Regions from separate parts of the Clostridium isatidis genome, predicted to be linked through region 1. Evidence: a T-box and tRNA genes for the amino acid it is inferred to sense, from the RefSeq annotation. Region 1 holds a T-box; the other holds one or more tRNA genes.
What was found. A T-box is a leader RNA that pairs with one kind of tRNA and senses whether it is charged. The one in region 1 lies ahead of metG (methionine--tRNA ligase), so its partner is inferred to be a tRNA-Met.

Region 1 (8,058 bases):
ATAGCAACGGCTTTAATTTGTTTTTACTTTAGTGGTTATTCTTCAATAATGGCAGGAGAAAATGATGCTCTTAAGGAATTTATGAATAATTCACCTTTATCTCTTAAAGGGATTCAAGAGGCTTTTAGTGCATCAGATGCTTCAGTAGCATTATTCCAGTCAGCTTTAATATCAAGCATAGTAACTATTGTTTTAGGAGTAATTAAAAAAATATTTACAATTTCTGAAGCTATAGATGTATGGATTGATGGAATGAAACCATTACTTATTACAGGAGTTATATTGCTATTAGCTTGGTCATTAAGCTCTGTAATAAAGGATTTAGGAACAGCAAAGTATTTAGTTTCCTTACTTTCAGGCTCATTGCCCAAATTTTTACTTCCAAGCTTAATATTTATCTTGGGCTCTGTTATCTCCTTTGCTACAGGTACAGCTTATGGAACTATGGGAATATTAATGCCGTTGGCAATACCTCTTGCATATTCAATAAACCCAGATATGAGTTATGTAGTTGTCAGTACAAGTGCAGTATTGACTGGTGCTATATTTGGTGATCATTGTTCTCCTATATCAGATACTACAATTCTTTCCTCAATGGGAGCAGGATGTAATCATATTGATCACGTTAATACTCAAATTTGGTATTCTTTATTTGTAGCATCAATAACAATAGTCTTTGGATATATTCCAGCTGGTTTTGGGTTAAAGTGGTATATTGCTCTTCCGATAGCAATATTAGCAGTATATTTAGGGATTCAAATATTAGGTAAAAAGGTAGAAGAATATTAAAAGAGTTAAATATAGATTTAATTATATGATGAAGCTCATAGATATTTTTGAGTTTCATCATTTTTTTATTCGGTTAAGTGAATATTAATCATATAGATTATGTTAATTTCTATTGATATAATGATAATTAAAAAAGATAAAGTGAGGAGTAATAGAATGAGTAATTTAGAAAGACTTAGAGAAATAATGAAAAAAGAAAGTATAAATTATTATATAATTCCAAGCAGTGATTCACATCAAAGTGAATATGTAGCAGATTATTTTAAAGGAAGAGAATTTATATCAGGTTTTACTGGTTCAGCAGGAACCTTATTAGTAGGATTAGATAAGGCTTATCTTTGGACTGATGGGAGGTATTTTATTCAGGCGGCTAAGGAATTATTAGGAACTGGAATTGAGCTTATGAAGATGGCTACTCCAGGCTATCCAAGCTTAGAGGAATGGATTAAAGACAATGTTAAGGAAGATCAAGTATTAGGTTTTGATGGAAGAGTTGTATCAGTTAAACAATATGAAAGTTATAAAGCTATAGCAAATAATAATAAATTTAAAATAGTTATGGATAAGGATTTATTAGATGAAGTTTGGCTTAATAGACCACAGCTTCCAAAGTATAAGATTTTTAATCATGATGAATCTTTTTGTGGAAAATCTACTAAGGAAAAGCTAGAAGAAGTAAGAAAACATATGATAAATAAAGAAGCAGATAGCTTCATTTTATCTTCCTTAGATGATATAGCCTGGCTTTACAATATAAGAGGAAATGATATTTTATTTAATCCAGTAGCACTATCCTATGCCATAATAACTAGAAATGAAGCAAATCTTTATATAGATTTAGATAAGCTTACAGAAGAAGTAAAGACAAAATTGAATTCTCAAGGGGTAAATATATTTAATTATAATGAGATAGAAGAACATGTAAGAACTATAAAAGGTACAGTTTTACTAGATAAAAATAAGTTAAATGCAAAAGTATTTTCTGCAATTAGTAAAGAAGTTAGAGTTATAGATGAATTAAATTATACAACAAAATTAAAGGCTATAAAAAATGAAACTGAAATAGCAAGTATGGAAAAGTCTCAAGTAAGAGATGGAGTTGCTATGGTAAGATTTATGAAATGGCTAAAAGAAAATGTAGGTAAAGAAAAGATTAGTGAAATATCTGCAGCTAAGAAACTAACCTCAATAAGGGCTGAAGGTGAAAACTATAAGGGAGATAGTTTTAATACTATTGCTGGTTATAAGGAACATGCAGCAATGATGCATTATTCAGCAACTGAAAAAACAGATTATGAACTTAAGGAAGAGGGAATGTTTCTTGTAGATTCAGGAGCACAATATCTTGATGGAACTACAGATATAACAAGAACCTTTATTTTAGGAGAAATTACTGAAGAAGAAAGAAGAGATTTTACTCTAGTTTTAAAGAGTCATATAGGATTAGCTTTAGCTAAATTCTTAAAGGGAACTACAGGCATGAATCTAGATATTTTAGCAAGAGGACCATTATGGAAATATGGTATAGATTATAAATGCGGAACAGGTCATGGAGTTGGGTTTTTCTTAAATGTCCATGAAGGACCACAAAGCATTAGGCCAATAGGAGATGCTGCAGCTACAGTATTAGAAGCTGGAATGGTAATTACAAATGAACCTGGAGTTTATAAAGAAGGAAAGTATGGAATTAGAACTGAAAATACATTAATAGTAGAAAAATATATGATTTCAGAAGAATCTGGAGAATTCTATAAGTTTAGAACTATCTCTTATTGTCCTATAGATTTAGATGGAATAGAGCTTAATTTATTGACCTTTGAAGAAAAGGAGTGGTTAAATAATTACCACAAGACAGTATTTGAAAAGTTGAGTCCTTATTTAAGAAAAGATGAAATTGAGTTCTTAAAGAAAGTAACAAGGGAAGTTTAATCAATGTATATTTCACAGCGCACAGCTAAAAGTAGAATTATTTTTTATAGTCTCTAAAACTGTGCCCTGTGAACTTATAAAAATATTTTTTATGTTTGCTTCTTCTCTTTTGGTGGATTAATAATGGCGTTGATAATTATTGCAATAATTACCCCTACAATTGTTTCTAAAGTTCTTTGAAAAGCATATCTGACTGGATTAATAATATCAGGATCTATTAGTATTATTAAGATAACTATTGATGCTATAGTACAGGCAGCAGGTTTCTTAATTAAATTACAAATATATATTATTAAACAAACCCCTAATGAAGCTATAATTATAGAAAAGGAATGTAAATTAAGTTTAATGGTTAAAATAAGTATAATTGCTCCAAGTACACCGCCTATAAATGTACCAATCAATCTATTTAAACCTATTTTTACAGAATCTTCTATGGTACTTTGCATAGATATAATTGCCGCAATTGGTGCATTTAGGGATTTGGGGATTAGTAATAAACAAATTAATACTGCCAGGGAAGTTTTAAGATTTCTATAACCTAGATGAGGAAGAGCTAAATGTTTCATTTAAAAACCTCCAATAAATATTATATATTTAAGTCCTATTTAATTATATTTAAATTATAGTATATGACAAAATTCTAAAAAAGTATATAATAAAATATATAATACATATAAATATAAAAATAAGGGTAATAAATATGAACTTAATAATTTTATTGATAATAGTAGATATAGTACCTTTGGGGTTATTGTTATTAGGAGGAATATATGAAACAAAACATTCAAAATTTCCTAATACCAAAATTGGATATAAAAATAAATATTCAATATTAAATAAAAAAACTTGGGAATACTCTAATAAGCTTGCTTCAAAAATATATGGAGCAATTGGGAGTTTTCTACTTGTATTAAATACAATAGGTATTTTTATATTTGGAGAAGAGGCTTTTTCTACAATATTAGCATTAACTTTTATTTTAGTTGTTATAGCAAGGCTTATAATAGAAAATATAATAAAAAAGAAGTTTAAATTGAAATGAATATTAAAATATTGACAGTATACCCAAATTACCATATCATAATATTAAATGCGATGAAAAGAAGAGTAATGAAAATTAAGGCTTAAAGAGAGCTAGGGTGGGTGAAAGCTAGCAGCTAATATTTTCATGAAGATGGCCTTGGAGCATGTTCTCTGAGCAAAATTAATTGTAAGGAGAATACGGGAGCAACCGTTATATTGCAAAGTGAAAATTTCACTTGCTGAGGTATTTATCGTGAGATAAATACGAAATAGAGTGGTAACACGTGTAATGCGTCTCTATATGGTTTTATATCCATATAGAGATTTTTTATATTGTAACTATATTATTTAAGTAAAATAACAGGAGGAAAAGGATATGTGTAAGAAAACATATTACATAACTACGCCAATTTATTATCCGTCAACAAAACTTCATATTGGTAATACTTATACAACAGTTGCAGCAGATGCCTTAGCCAGATATAAAAGATTAACAGGATATGATGTAATGTTCTTAACAGGAACAGATGAACATGGACAAAAAATTCAAAGAATAGCAGAAGAAAAGGGTATAACACCAAAGGAACATGTAGATGAAGTTGTAGCGGGAATAAAAGAATTATGGAAGCTAATGAATATAGGCTATGATAAGTTTATTAGAACAACTGATGATTATCATATTAAGGCTGTTCAAGATATATTTAAAAAATTATATGATCAAGGAGATATATATAAATCCTCTTATGAAGGAATGTATTGTACTCCGTGTGAATCTTTCTGGACAGAAACTCAATTAGTAAATGGAAATTGCCCAGACTGTGGAAGACCAATAGAAAAATCAAAGGAAGAAGCATATTTCTTTAAAATGAGCAAATATGCTGATAGATTAATTGAATATATAGAAACTCATCCAGAATTTATACAACCAGAATCAAGAAAAAATGAAATGCTTAATAACTTCTTAAGACCAGGTCTTCAAGATCTTTGTGTTTCAAGAACTAGCTTTAACTGGGGAATTCCTGTAACTTTTGATGAAGGTCATGTTGTATATGTATGGATAGATGCTTTATCAAATTATATTACTGCTCTTGGTTACGGAAGTGAAAATAAAGAATTATATGAAAAATATTGGCCAGCAGATGTTCATTTAATAGGTAAGGATATTTTAAGATTTCATACTATATACTGGCCAATTATGCTAATGGCTTTAGGATTACCACTTCCAAAGCAAGTATTTGGTCATGGATGGCTGCTTGTAGATGGAGGTAAAATGTCAAAATCTAAGGGAAATGTTGTAGACCCTGTTACTTTAGTTGAACATTTTGGAGTAGATGCAGTTAGATATTATTTATTAAAAGAAATCCCATTTGGATCAGATGGATTATTTAATAATGAAATATTTATAAAGAAAATCAACTCAGATTTATGTAATGATTTAGGAAACTTGCTTTCAAGAACAGTGGCAATGATTGAGAAGTATTTTGGAGGAGAAGTACCTGCAAATTCTGAAAAAGAAGCAATTGATGATGAACTAATAAATTTAGCTTTAGCAACTCCAGGAAAAGTTACAGAAGCAATTGATGAATTGAGAATACCAGAAGCTCTAGAAACTATATTTAATTTAATAAGAAGAGCAAATAAATATATAGATGAAACAACTCCTTGGATATTAGCCAAGGATGATGCTAAGAAGGAAAGATTAGGAACAGTTTTATATAATTTAGCTGAAAGCTTAAGATTTTCATCTGTATTATTAGCAGCCTTTTTACCTGAAACAAGTGAAAAAATTAATGCTCAATTAAATACTAATAATGTATCCTTTGAATCATTAAAGGAATTTAATGGAACAGTAGTTGGAACCAAGGTTAAAAAGGGAGAGGCTTTATTCCCAAGAATAGATGTAGATAAGAAATTAGCTGAATTAGAAGCATTAAAGGAAGCTCAATTAGCTAAAGACAAACCAGCCAAAAGAGAAATAGCTCCAATAAAAGAAGAAATAACTATAGAAGACTTTGAAAAGATAGATTTAAGAGTAGTAAAAGTCTTAGCTTGTGAACCTATAAAGAAGGCAAAGAAACTATTAAAGCTAACAGTAGATTTAAATGGAGAAGAAAGACAAGTGGTGTCTGGAATTTCTCAATACTATAAACCTGAAGAGTTAGTGGGTAAAAATGTAGTTCTAGTTGCTAACTTAAAGCCAGTAACTTTAAGGGGAGAATTATCACAAGGAATGATTCTTGCAGCTGCAACAGATGATGGCAGCATTTTAAAGCTTGTAGACCCAGGTGATCTACCAACAGGAAGTATAGTGAGATAAATCTCACAATTTAAAATGTAGAATACAAAATGCATAATTAAGGAGGATTTTCAGCTAGCTGAAAATCTTTCTTTATATTATTAGCTGTAATTGAGAATTAAAAGCTTGAGATGTTAGAAAATTTTGCTTTCGACAGCAGATTTTTATTAAAAGAAAGGAATAAAATAGATGAAAAATAAGAAATTTAATATTTCCAGGGAAAAAAGAGAAGATTTAATTAATGAAATAAAAACATTTTTTTATGAAGAAAGAGATGAAGAAATCGGAGATTTAGCTGCCAACATAGTTTTAGATTTCTTCATGGATAAGTTAGCACCTGAGTTTTATAATGAAGGGGTTAATGATGCCTATAGATATATGCATGATAGGATAGAAGATCTTTTAGAGATTCAGATTTAGTTAGTAATAGGAATTCAGCTAGAAGTTAGTAGTGTTGAGTTAGTAGTTAAAACTTAGTTAGTAGTGTGGAGTTTGGAGTGGTTTTAAGTTTATTAGGGAAGTAATAAGTAAAAAGTAATTAGCAGAAATGAATTGAATTTAAGGGGGTTTTTTATGAATATAATAGTAGGAAATGCATGGCCTTATGCCAATGGGCCTTTACATTTAGGAAGAATAGCTGTTTGGCTGCCAGGAGATGTTATAGCAAGATATCATAGGCTTATGGGGGACGATGTAATATTTTTATCTGGAACTGACTGTCATGGTACTCCTGTAACCATGAGAGCTAAGGAAGAAGGATTAACACCTTTAGAAACTATTAATAAATATCATGAAGAATTTAAAGGATGTTTTAAGGGATTAGGATTTTCTTTTGATGTATTTGATAAGACCCATAATGACTACCATGCTAACAAGGTAAAGGAATTTATATTAGAACTTTATAATAAGGGATACATATATGAAAAAGAAGTTGAACAAACTTTCTGTGAAAATTGTAATGAATTTTTATCAGATAGATATATAGAGGGAGAATGTCCTCATTGTAATTCAGTAGTAATAGATGAACAATGTGAAAATTGCTTAGAAATAATAGAGTATGAGGAACTTTTAAATAAAAAGTGTAAAATTTGTGGAAATAAAGCTGTTGTAAAAACCACAAAGCATCTATTTTTTACTTTATCTAAGTTTGAAAAAGATGTAAGAAGATTATTAATAAGACAAAGAGGCTGGAGAGATAATGCACAGGTAATAGTAAAGAGATATTTAAAGGAAGGATTAAGAGATAAAGCAGTTACAAGAGATTTTAATTGGGGTGTAGAGGTACCCTTAGAAGGATATGAAGATAAAAGGATTTATGTTTGGATAGAGGCAGTTATGGGCTATCTTACATCTAGTATTAGAGTTTTAGAGGAAAGAGGAGAAGATTGGAGAAATTATTGGGAAGGGGAGGATTCAAGGGTTTATTTTGTTCACGGAAAAGATAATATTCCTTTCCATACAGTAATTTTTCCAGCTATTTTAGCAGGTCTTGGTATAAAAAATCCAAACTTACATGTAATTTCAAGTGAATATATAAAGTTAGAAGGAAAGAACTTTTCAGCGGTAAAAAATTGGGCTATTTGGGCTGATTATGTAATAGAGAATTATAATATAGACGAATTTAGATATTATTTACTTTTAAATTCTCCAGAAACAAAGGATACAGATTTTACTTGGAGGGATTTTGTAAATACAGTTAATAGAGATTTAGTTAATCTATTAAATAACTATGTAACTAAAACTATAGGGATTGTTGTAGAGAAGTTTAACTCAAAAATACCTGAAAGTGTTTTAGATAAAGAGGTTAGAAATGAAATTTTAAATACTTATTTTAATATAGGAGACAAAATAGAAGAAGGAAAATTTAAAAGTGCTTTAATTGAAATAATGTCTTTAATAAAAAAATATTATAAAAAATTAAATGAATTAGAAGGAAAAGATCAAAATAAATATGTATCAGGGATATATGAGGCAATTCAAATAATTGTTAATTTATCAAATCTTTTTGAACCTTTTAT
Region 2 (8,058 bases), 1.3 Mb from region 1:
CCTTTAGCTCCCAAAGCTTCATAGGCTTCTCTATTTCTAACTCCCCCACCTAGTTTAACTATTCCCTTATCTTCATCTATACTTATTTCTTTTAAATTACTTACATCTATAACTACTAAATTTTCACCAGTTGAATAACCTTCATAGCTATGTCTGCCTGATCTAATTCTAAATTCAAGATAATTTTTTTTAACAAATTTAATAGCATTTATTACATCTATTTCATTATAACAATTAATTATTATTAATGGATTAACATCTATAGCTCTATTCCAACTTAGTTTTGCCTCATCATATTTTTTATTACTTCTTGTTATAACTTCCCCTGATATTTCATCAAAGTTTATATTCATAATTCGTCACCTTCTGTTATTTATTCATCTAATAGATAATATCATAATAAAATTAAAATTAAAATATAACAATTTTTTTAAATGATATTTAAATTTTATCACATTTTTATCTTTTTCTACATAAAGTGATAATGTAAAAACGAAGGGAAAGGAAATTTAAATGCTAAGGGGCAAAGATCAAAAAAAGGAATACAAAGACGATTTTAAAGATATTAAAGAAGAATTAGAAGACCTAATGGATGAATTTAAAGATAAGAAAAACTACAAAGATGATAAAATGGGAAGCTGTAAATCTTACAAAGGTAGTTGCAGTCAAGGAAAAAAATCTAGCTGTTTAGAAGATTGTTTAGAAAATCCTGCTAAATATTCATGTAACGTTTTTTGTAAAGATACTGATGAAAACTGCTATGAATCATATAAACTTTTCAATCCTCCTATTTATGCTAAAGCTCACATTCAACCTCAACCATACAAAAACTTTTTTAATTTAGATGATGCAATAATTTCAGGAACAATATTTAAAGATTTATATGATCCTTATTGCAATTCTGGATATGTAGGAGGTAGAAGAAGCTATGATGAATAAACATGAGCATATGTTAGAAATTCAAAAAGTGCAATTTGCATTAGTTGATTTAAATTTATATTTAGATACTCATCCTGAATCAGAGGGTGCCACTAAAGATTTCGCAGCTCTTTCTTCTGAATTAAAACGCTTAATATGGGACTATGAAAAGAAATATGGCCCTCTAACAAATTTCGGAAGCGCATATTTCCAAAATCCAGAAGCTTGGGTAAATAGTCCATGGCCATGGGAAAATGAGAAAGGAGGAAAGAGATAATGTGGTATTACGTTAAAACATTACAACACCCGGTTAACTTAAAATCAACAGACCTTAGAATGGCAAAACTATTAATTACACAATATGGTGGACCAGATGGGGAACTTTCTGCGGCTCTAAGATATTTAAATCAAAGATATTCAATGCCTACTAATAAATCAAAAGCTCTTTTAACTGATATAGGAACAGAAGAAATGGCTCATGTTGAAATAATTGCAACTATGGTTCATCAAATAATGGAAAATGCATCTATAGATGAAATAAAAAAAGCAGGATTAGATGGCCATTATGCTGACCATGGCAAAGCTCTTTTCTATGTTGATGCTACTGGAAATCCTTGGACAGCTACTTATATTCAAGCCAAAGGAGATATAATTGCAGATTTACACGAAGATATGAATGCAGAACAAAAAGCCAGAGTAACTTATGAGTGGTTAATGAATTTAACAGATGATGCTCAAATAAAAGAAATACTTGGCTTCTTAAGAGAAAGAGAGATTGTTCATTATCAGAGATTCGGAGAAGCTTTAATGGATGTTCAAGATAATACTAAAGCAAAAGATTTCTATAAATTATAAGAGCTCTCTGAAAAATAAACCTAAGCTAAAATATAGCTTAGGTTTATTTTTCAGCTTTTCATATTTAAAACTCTATTAATTCTTTCAGCAAATACTGGTCCTAATTTAATTAATTGCTCATTATTAATTACCACACACTCTCTTAATATTTCCTCAATATTCTTTAAAGGCAGTCCAATCTTCTTTCCATAATTTTTTCTCATTACATTAAAATTTAATCCTATAAAATCAATTGTTTCTACTATATCCTCTAAACTATACTGCAATTTATAAATTTTATCTGCTAATTTTACAAAAAACTCTTCATTAAAGATTTTTATATTCTTTAAAAAATAACTTTTATTGCTAATCTGCCATGTTGAATAATCTTTTAGATAAATATAGCCTTTGAATAATTCTTTTGGTATTGTCATTAACTCAATAAATTCATCCTGAGATATATTCAAAATGCTATATCTAATATCTGCCATAAATTTTTGAAACGTTTTCAAATTCCAGTTACCTGTATTAAAATCATCTCTTAAAATTATTAGTTTTCTTTTTAAATAGAAATCCATATAAACACCTAATTTCTATATTTTTAGGCTAGTCCCCTAATATAATATATTCCAATTTAGGTGTATTTGTACTTATAGAAGTCCATTACCTCCCATTTATGATTAACTTAATATGATTATTATTTAATATCTATAAGAATATCTTTGATATTTTTTAAGACGGTAAGTAAATTATTTAAATCCTCTAAAGCTTTATCAGCAAGGGTTTCTTCAATTTCCTTTATTATTAACAAGACATTTTCAAGATGTTCCTTATAAAACTCATCTTCTTCTTCAATAATATTATTCTCAAAATACTCTTCCATATAGACTTCTTTATCAAAATTTATAAAGTTTTTTATGTTATCCCTTTTACATAGAATTTCTACTATTGTGGTAATTTCTCTTTCCAAGGTATCTAAAAATTCTGTTTTTAAAAATAATTCTCTATTAGTGTCATATAATTCAATTATATTAAATATTTCCTTCAAGTCTTCTTTGTTAATACCTTCTAAATCCTTTGTTTCAATAGTTTCTTTATTCATATTTGTTAAAATTTTATCCACTTTTTCTTTTATACATAAAGCTATTTCAAAAATCGTTTTTTTATCTTTTTTATCCTCTGATATCCCTTGCATATTCTTTACTTTTTCATTCTCATATAATTCTTCTTTGACACCCTTTAACATATTCCCTCTCCTTTAATAGAATTTTTATTAAAGTAAACTTTGTTAAATTTTTAATTACTTGAAGTATGGATTCCTATAAAAAGTAATTTATTATATTTGTCCCTTTTATATAATTATAACCATAATATGGTTGAAAATCAAAAAAATATATTAAGCTTAATATTTAATTTTTTATAAAAAATCTTACTAAAACTAAAATTATTTTAAAATTTCTAAGTAATATAGAGTTAATAGTAAATTTTCAGAATATTTGTATTCAGAAGGTCAAAATTTAAGGAATTCTAGACTTGAAATTATTATCACATAAGACTATAGTAATATATATAATAGTTGATTAAACTAAATACTATCGCGGGGTGGAGCAGTCGGCAGCTCGTCGGGCTCATAACCCGAAGGTCGTAGGTTCAAGTCCTACCCCCGCAACCAAAAAAGAATTACATTTAATGTAATTCTTTTTTTATAAATTCTTATTTACTAAAAACTTTTTAATTTCAATAATGCTATATCCTTAAGTTCTTAAAAGTTTAATTTCTTCAATTCTTGTACAGGCTTTTTCTCTTGGAAATCTCCTTGTAAGTTTTTCTCCTCCTTGTATAAAAGGAAGCATTCCCTCCTCAGTATAAAATTTAAGGGTACTATAACGTGAACCTGTTAATCTTACTAATTCAACAATTGATACATAATCCGCTTCTTTAATTTTATCCATTGACCATTGTCTAGACATTTATTAAACAATTTCCTTATTTTAAATATCTCTTTAGACGAGCACCATGAATTACTATGCCACTTTCATTAATTGCGTGGGGATAAGCTTCATACAAAATATTATCAATTTTTATAAAAGGAACTTTTCCTTTTATAATAACAGTATATAAATGTCCATTTTCTTCTAATCTCTTTTTTACAGCTTATAGCCTTTGTTCTTGATTTGCAAACTACTCTTCTGTATCAACAAAAATAGATTGGGAACGTTCAATTTCAGAAAATAAAAAATTAATACCTGAAACCAAAGGAGTTTTCACTAAGTTTTTTTCATCTTTAAAAATTCCTTTATACCAATTCCAATCCCCTTCTACAATATCCTTTTTATTAAGAATTGTCCTTAAAGCAACTTCCTGATATAAAGTTATATTAGGGTTATCCAAAATACTATTTTCTAAAACTAACTTACCCTCTGTTTCTTTAAGGTAACCATCAAGGTAACTTTCAATAATTGCAGCAACAGCAATACATCTAACTGAAAATTTTTAACAACTGTCATGTTAATACTGTCTTGAGCATTTAATACAATTATTGAATATGCTTGTGATAATTTTAATTCTTTCATAATCATTTCTATCTAACCGCTTTTACCATATTTATAAACAATATTTTGATATATAAGCACTTACTACTTACAGTATGCAATGTATATCCTTATATGTTGATATATTACATAAATTTTCTTAAAAATAATATGGGACTGCCTTTTAGCAATCCCATTAATATAAGTGTAATTTATTTAATTCCTTGATTATATCTTAGTTTTCCTGCATTTAGTACTTACTGTTAGATTTCTTAGAATAAATTTTCTTTGTGAAAAATCAGCTATTTATACTACCTTAGTAGTCCAATCTTCACAGTTCCATATTTCTGTAACAACATCTCTATAGAACTCTGGTTCATGGGATACTAATAGTATCGTTCCTTTATATTCCTTTAAAGCTCTCTTTAATTCTTCCTTTGCATCTATGTCTAAATGGTTTGTAGGTTCGTCTAATATTAAAATATTTGTTTCTTTATTAATTATCTTACATAATCTAACCTTTGCTGCTTCTCCTCCAGATAATACCATAATCTTTGATTCTAATTGTTTTGTAGTTAAACCACATTTTGCTAAAGCTGCTCTTATTTCATATTGAGTTTTCCCAGGAAATTCATTCCACACTTCTTCAATACAGGTATTTGTATTTCCTGATCTATCTTCTTGCTCAAAGTAACCAATATATTGATAATCCCCAAGTTGTACTTCTCCAGATAAAGGTTTAACTATTCCTAGTAAACTTTTAAGTAATGTGGATTTACCTAAACCATTAGCTCCAACCAAAGCAATCTTTTGTCCTCTTTCCATATAAAGGTTTAATGGCTTTGTAAGAGGACTATCATATCCAATTACTAAATCCTTAGTTTCAAATATCATCTTTCCAGAAGTTCTTGCCATTTTAAAATTAAACTCTGGCTTTGGTTTTTCCTTTGTAAGCTCTATTATCTCCATTTTATCCAGCTTCTTTTGTCTTGATTTAGCCATATTAGCTGTTGCCACATTAGCCTTATTTCTCGCAACAAAGTCTTCAAGTCTTGCAATTTCCTTTTGCTGCTTTTCATAAGCAGCTTCTAATCTCTTCTTATTTTCTTCATAAAGTCTCTTGAATTCATAGTAATCACCAACATATCTTGTTAGCTTCCTATCTTCAACATGATATATTAAATTAACTACAGAATTTAAAAATGGAATATCGTGAGAAATTAATATAAAGGCATTCTCATAATTTTGTAAATACCTTTTAAGCCATTCTATATGTTCTTCATCAAGATAGTTTGTAGGCTCGTCTAGCAATAATATATCTGGATTTTGAAGAAGTAATTTTCCAAGTAGTATTTTTGTTCTTTGGCCCCCTGATAAATCATCCACATCTCTATCTAATCCTAAATCTAAAAGACCAAGTCCCTTTGCAACTTCTTCTACTTTTGCATCTATTATGTAAAATCCATTATTATCTAATAAATCTTGGATAACTGCTGTTCTTTCAAGCATTTTTTCTAATTTTTCTGGATCTACTTCTCCCATTTGCTCATATAATGTATTCATCTCTTTTTCTAAATCAAATAAATATCTAAAGGCATCTCTTAATGCATCTCTAATGCTTTTACCTTTTTCTAAAACTGAATGTTGATCCATATATCCAACTCTAACATTATTAGCCCAAATTACTTTACCTTCATCAGGCATAAGTTTTCCTGTTACGATATTCATAAAAGTAGATTTACCTTCGCCATTTGCCCCAATAAGCCCAACATGCTCACCTTTTAATAGTCTAAAGGATACATCTTCAAATATTGCTCTATCACCAAAACCATGGTTTATATTTTTTACTGTTAAAACGCTCATTTTATCCTCCTAGTTAATTATCTATTAAAAATAATTTATAAATTTAATTTCAGATTAACATACTTATTTATTATAAACTATAACCCCATAGAATTCCTACTATTTTTTATGTACATAATTATTTAATACATTGATTTTCGCTAAAATAAAAATTGACAGTTTCCAACTCACAATACACATAATTGTCCATTGCTAATTGTAAACTGTCAATTTTTTAATAAATATATTCTCTTATATTTTCACAAATAGATATTTCAAGTTGATTTTCATCATTAAGTTTTTTATAGGAGCATAAAAACTCATTTAGTTCAATATCATTTAAATCTATGTTTTTTTCACTTTTTAAAATAACATTTGTTCCCTCAGTTATTATTTCTAATTTATTTTTATCATTATTAATATAATAACTATTTACTGTTTTTACTTTTAACCTATCCTTGTACTTTTCTTGAAATCCTAATGTTTTTTTAGCCTTTTCTATATCTCCTCCGCCAGGAATTATATTTTCTATTCCTAAAGCTTTAAGTTGATTTTCTAAGTCCGAAGGATCAAAACCATACCTTTCCATAAGCTTAGTTTGCATCTTCATAAACTTATCCTGAGATATATTGTTTTTTTCCATATACTCCATGACCTTCCTTGAAAATTCAGCCATATTTAATTTACCATCGCTCATCTCATAGTATAAAGAAAACATATAAGCTTCAAATTTATCTACATCTTTTTCATTTACTCTATTTTTTATTTCATTAAAATCTATAATCCTATCATCCATAATAATCAACTCCTATATTTAGTAGATGTTATTAATATTATACTATGATTATACATTTTATTCTATTTGTTTAATTTATTATTAATAATTATTCTTATTGTGCATAAACTCTTAGCCATAACTCTTCGTATAATCCTAATTGCTCAGTCTTCATATATTTGTAAACCTCACACTTATTCATTAGCTCTTCAGATAAATATGCTGCAGGATTATTTTTAATTTCATCAGCTTGCTCTTCTATGGCAAGCTTATTTGGACTAGTATATCCTATTTCATCAGCAATTCTTAGAGCATTATCTTTTTCACTGAGAAAATTAATAAATTTTTCAGCGCTCTCTTTGTCATTTGCATTTGCTGGAATAGCCCATGAATCTAGCCAGTAATTTGCTCCTTCTTTTGGAATAACATATTCTAAATTTTCATATTCTTCACTTAAATTTAAACCTTCTCCAGACCAAATCATGGCAACAGCTGCTTCACCATGACGCATTATATCCATAACATTGTCTGCTCCCTTAGTAAGCAATAAATCTTTTTGTTTAAGTAAAGCCTTTTCAATTTCCTTTAGTTCATTTTCTTCTGTAGTGTTTAATGAGTATCCTAAGTATTTTGCCGCTGCTCCTATAGCATCTCTCATTGAATCTAATATAAATATTTGTCCCTTATATTTTTCATCAAACATAACCTTCCAGCTATCTACTGGTTCTGATACTAAATCTTTGTTATAAACAATACCTATAGTTCCATTCATATATGGTACAGTGTAATCATTATTAGGATCATACGGCTGTCCTAAATCATTTTCGCTCATTTGTTCTAAATTAGGTATATTTTCTTTATTTATCTTTTGAAGCAAACCTTCACTTATCATTCTATCTGCCATATAATCTGCAACTAAAACTGCATCATAATTTGTTTTGCCTGATGAAACTTCTATATACATTGTTTCCATTTCATCAAAAGTCTTATAATTAACCTTTATATTATACTTTTCTTCAAATTCTTCAAGTAAACCTTCAGCAATATTTTCTCCATAATTTAACACATTAATAGTCTTTTGCTCACTTTCAGCTTTTTCATTACTACAAGCAGTAAATAATGAAAGTCCTAATACAAAAGTACTTATTAATGATGATA

Region 2: it encodes a tRNA-Met, which carries the amino acid that the T-box ahead of metG (methionine--tRNA ligase) is inferred to sense. The anticodon was not compared.

The regions. Positions count from the first base shown of each region.
Region 1 covers NZ_CP016786.1:86,125-94,182, forward strand. Annotated here, with positions in the region: gene BEN51_RS00390 (Na+/H+ antiporter NhaC family protein) at 1-789, shown strand, start outside; gene BEN51_RS00395 (aminopeptidase P family protein) at 946-2,718, shown strand; gene BEN51_RS00400 (FUSC family protein) at 2,808-3,287, opposite strand; gene BEN51_RS00405 (SdpI family protein) at 3,422-3,763, shown strand; T-box leader at 3,808-4,046, shown strand; gene metG (methionine--tRNA ligase) at 4,121-6,061, shown strand; gene BEN51_RS00415 (DUF2164 domain-containing protein) at 6,230-6,460, shown strand; gene metG (methionine--tRNA ligase) at 6,614-8,058, shown strand, end outside.
Region 2 covers NZ_CP016786.1:1,407,723-1,415,780, forward strand. Annotated here, with positions in the region: gene BEN51_RS06695 (FAD-binding oxidoreductase) at 1-356, opposite strand, end outside; gene BEN51_RS06700 (spore coat associated protein CotJA) at 514-939, shown strand; gene BEN51_RS06705 (spore coat protein CotJB) at 932-1,195, shown strand; gene BEN51_RS06710 (manganese catalase family protein) at 1,195-1,773, shown strand; gene BEN51_RS06715 (hypothetical protein) at 1,824-2,330, opposite strand; gene BEN51_RS06720 (hypothetical protein) at 2,450-2,998, opposite strand; tRNA gene BEN51_RS06725 (tRNA-Met) at 3,349-3,424, shown strand; gene BEN51_RS06730 (MerR family transcriptional regulator) at 3,507-3,722, opposite strand; gene BEN51_RS14020 (hypothetical protein) at 3,934-4,143, opposite strand; gene BEN51_RS06740 (ABC-F family ATP-binding cassette domain-containing protein) at 4,590-6,146, opposite strand; gene BEN51_RS06745 (DUF3867 domain-containing protein) at 6,361-6,921, opposite strand; gene BEN51_RS06750 (ABC transporter substrate-binding protein) at 7,016-8,058, opposite strand, start outside.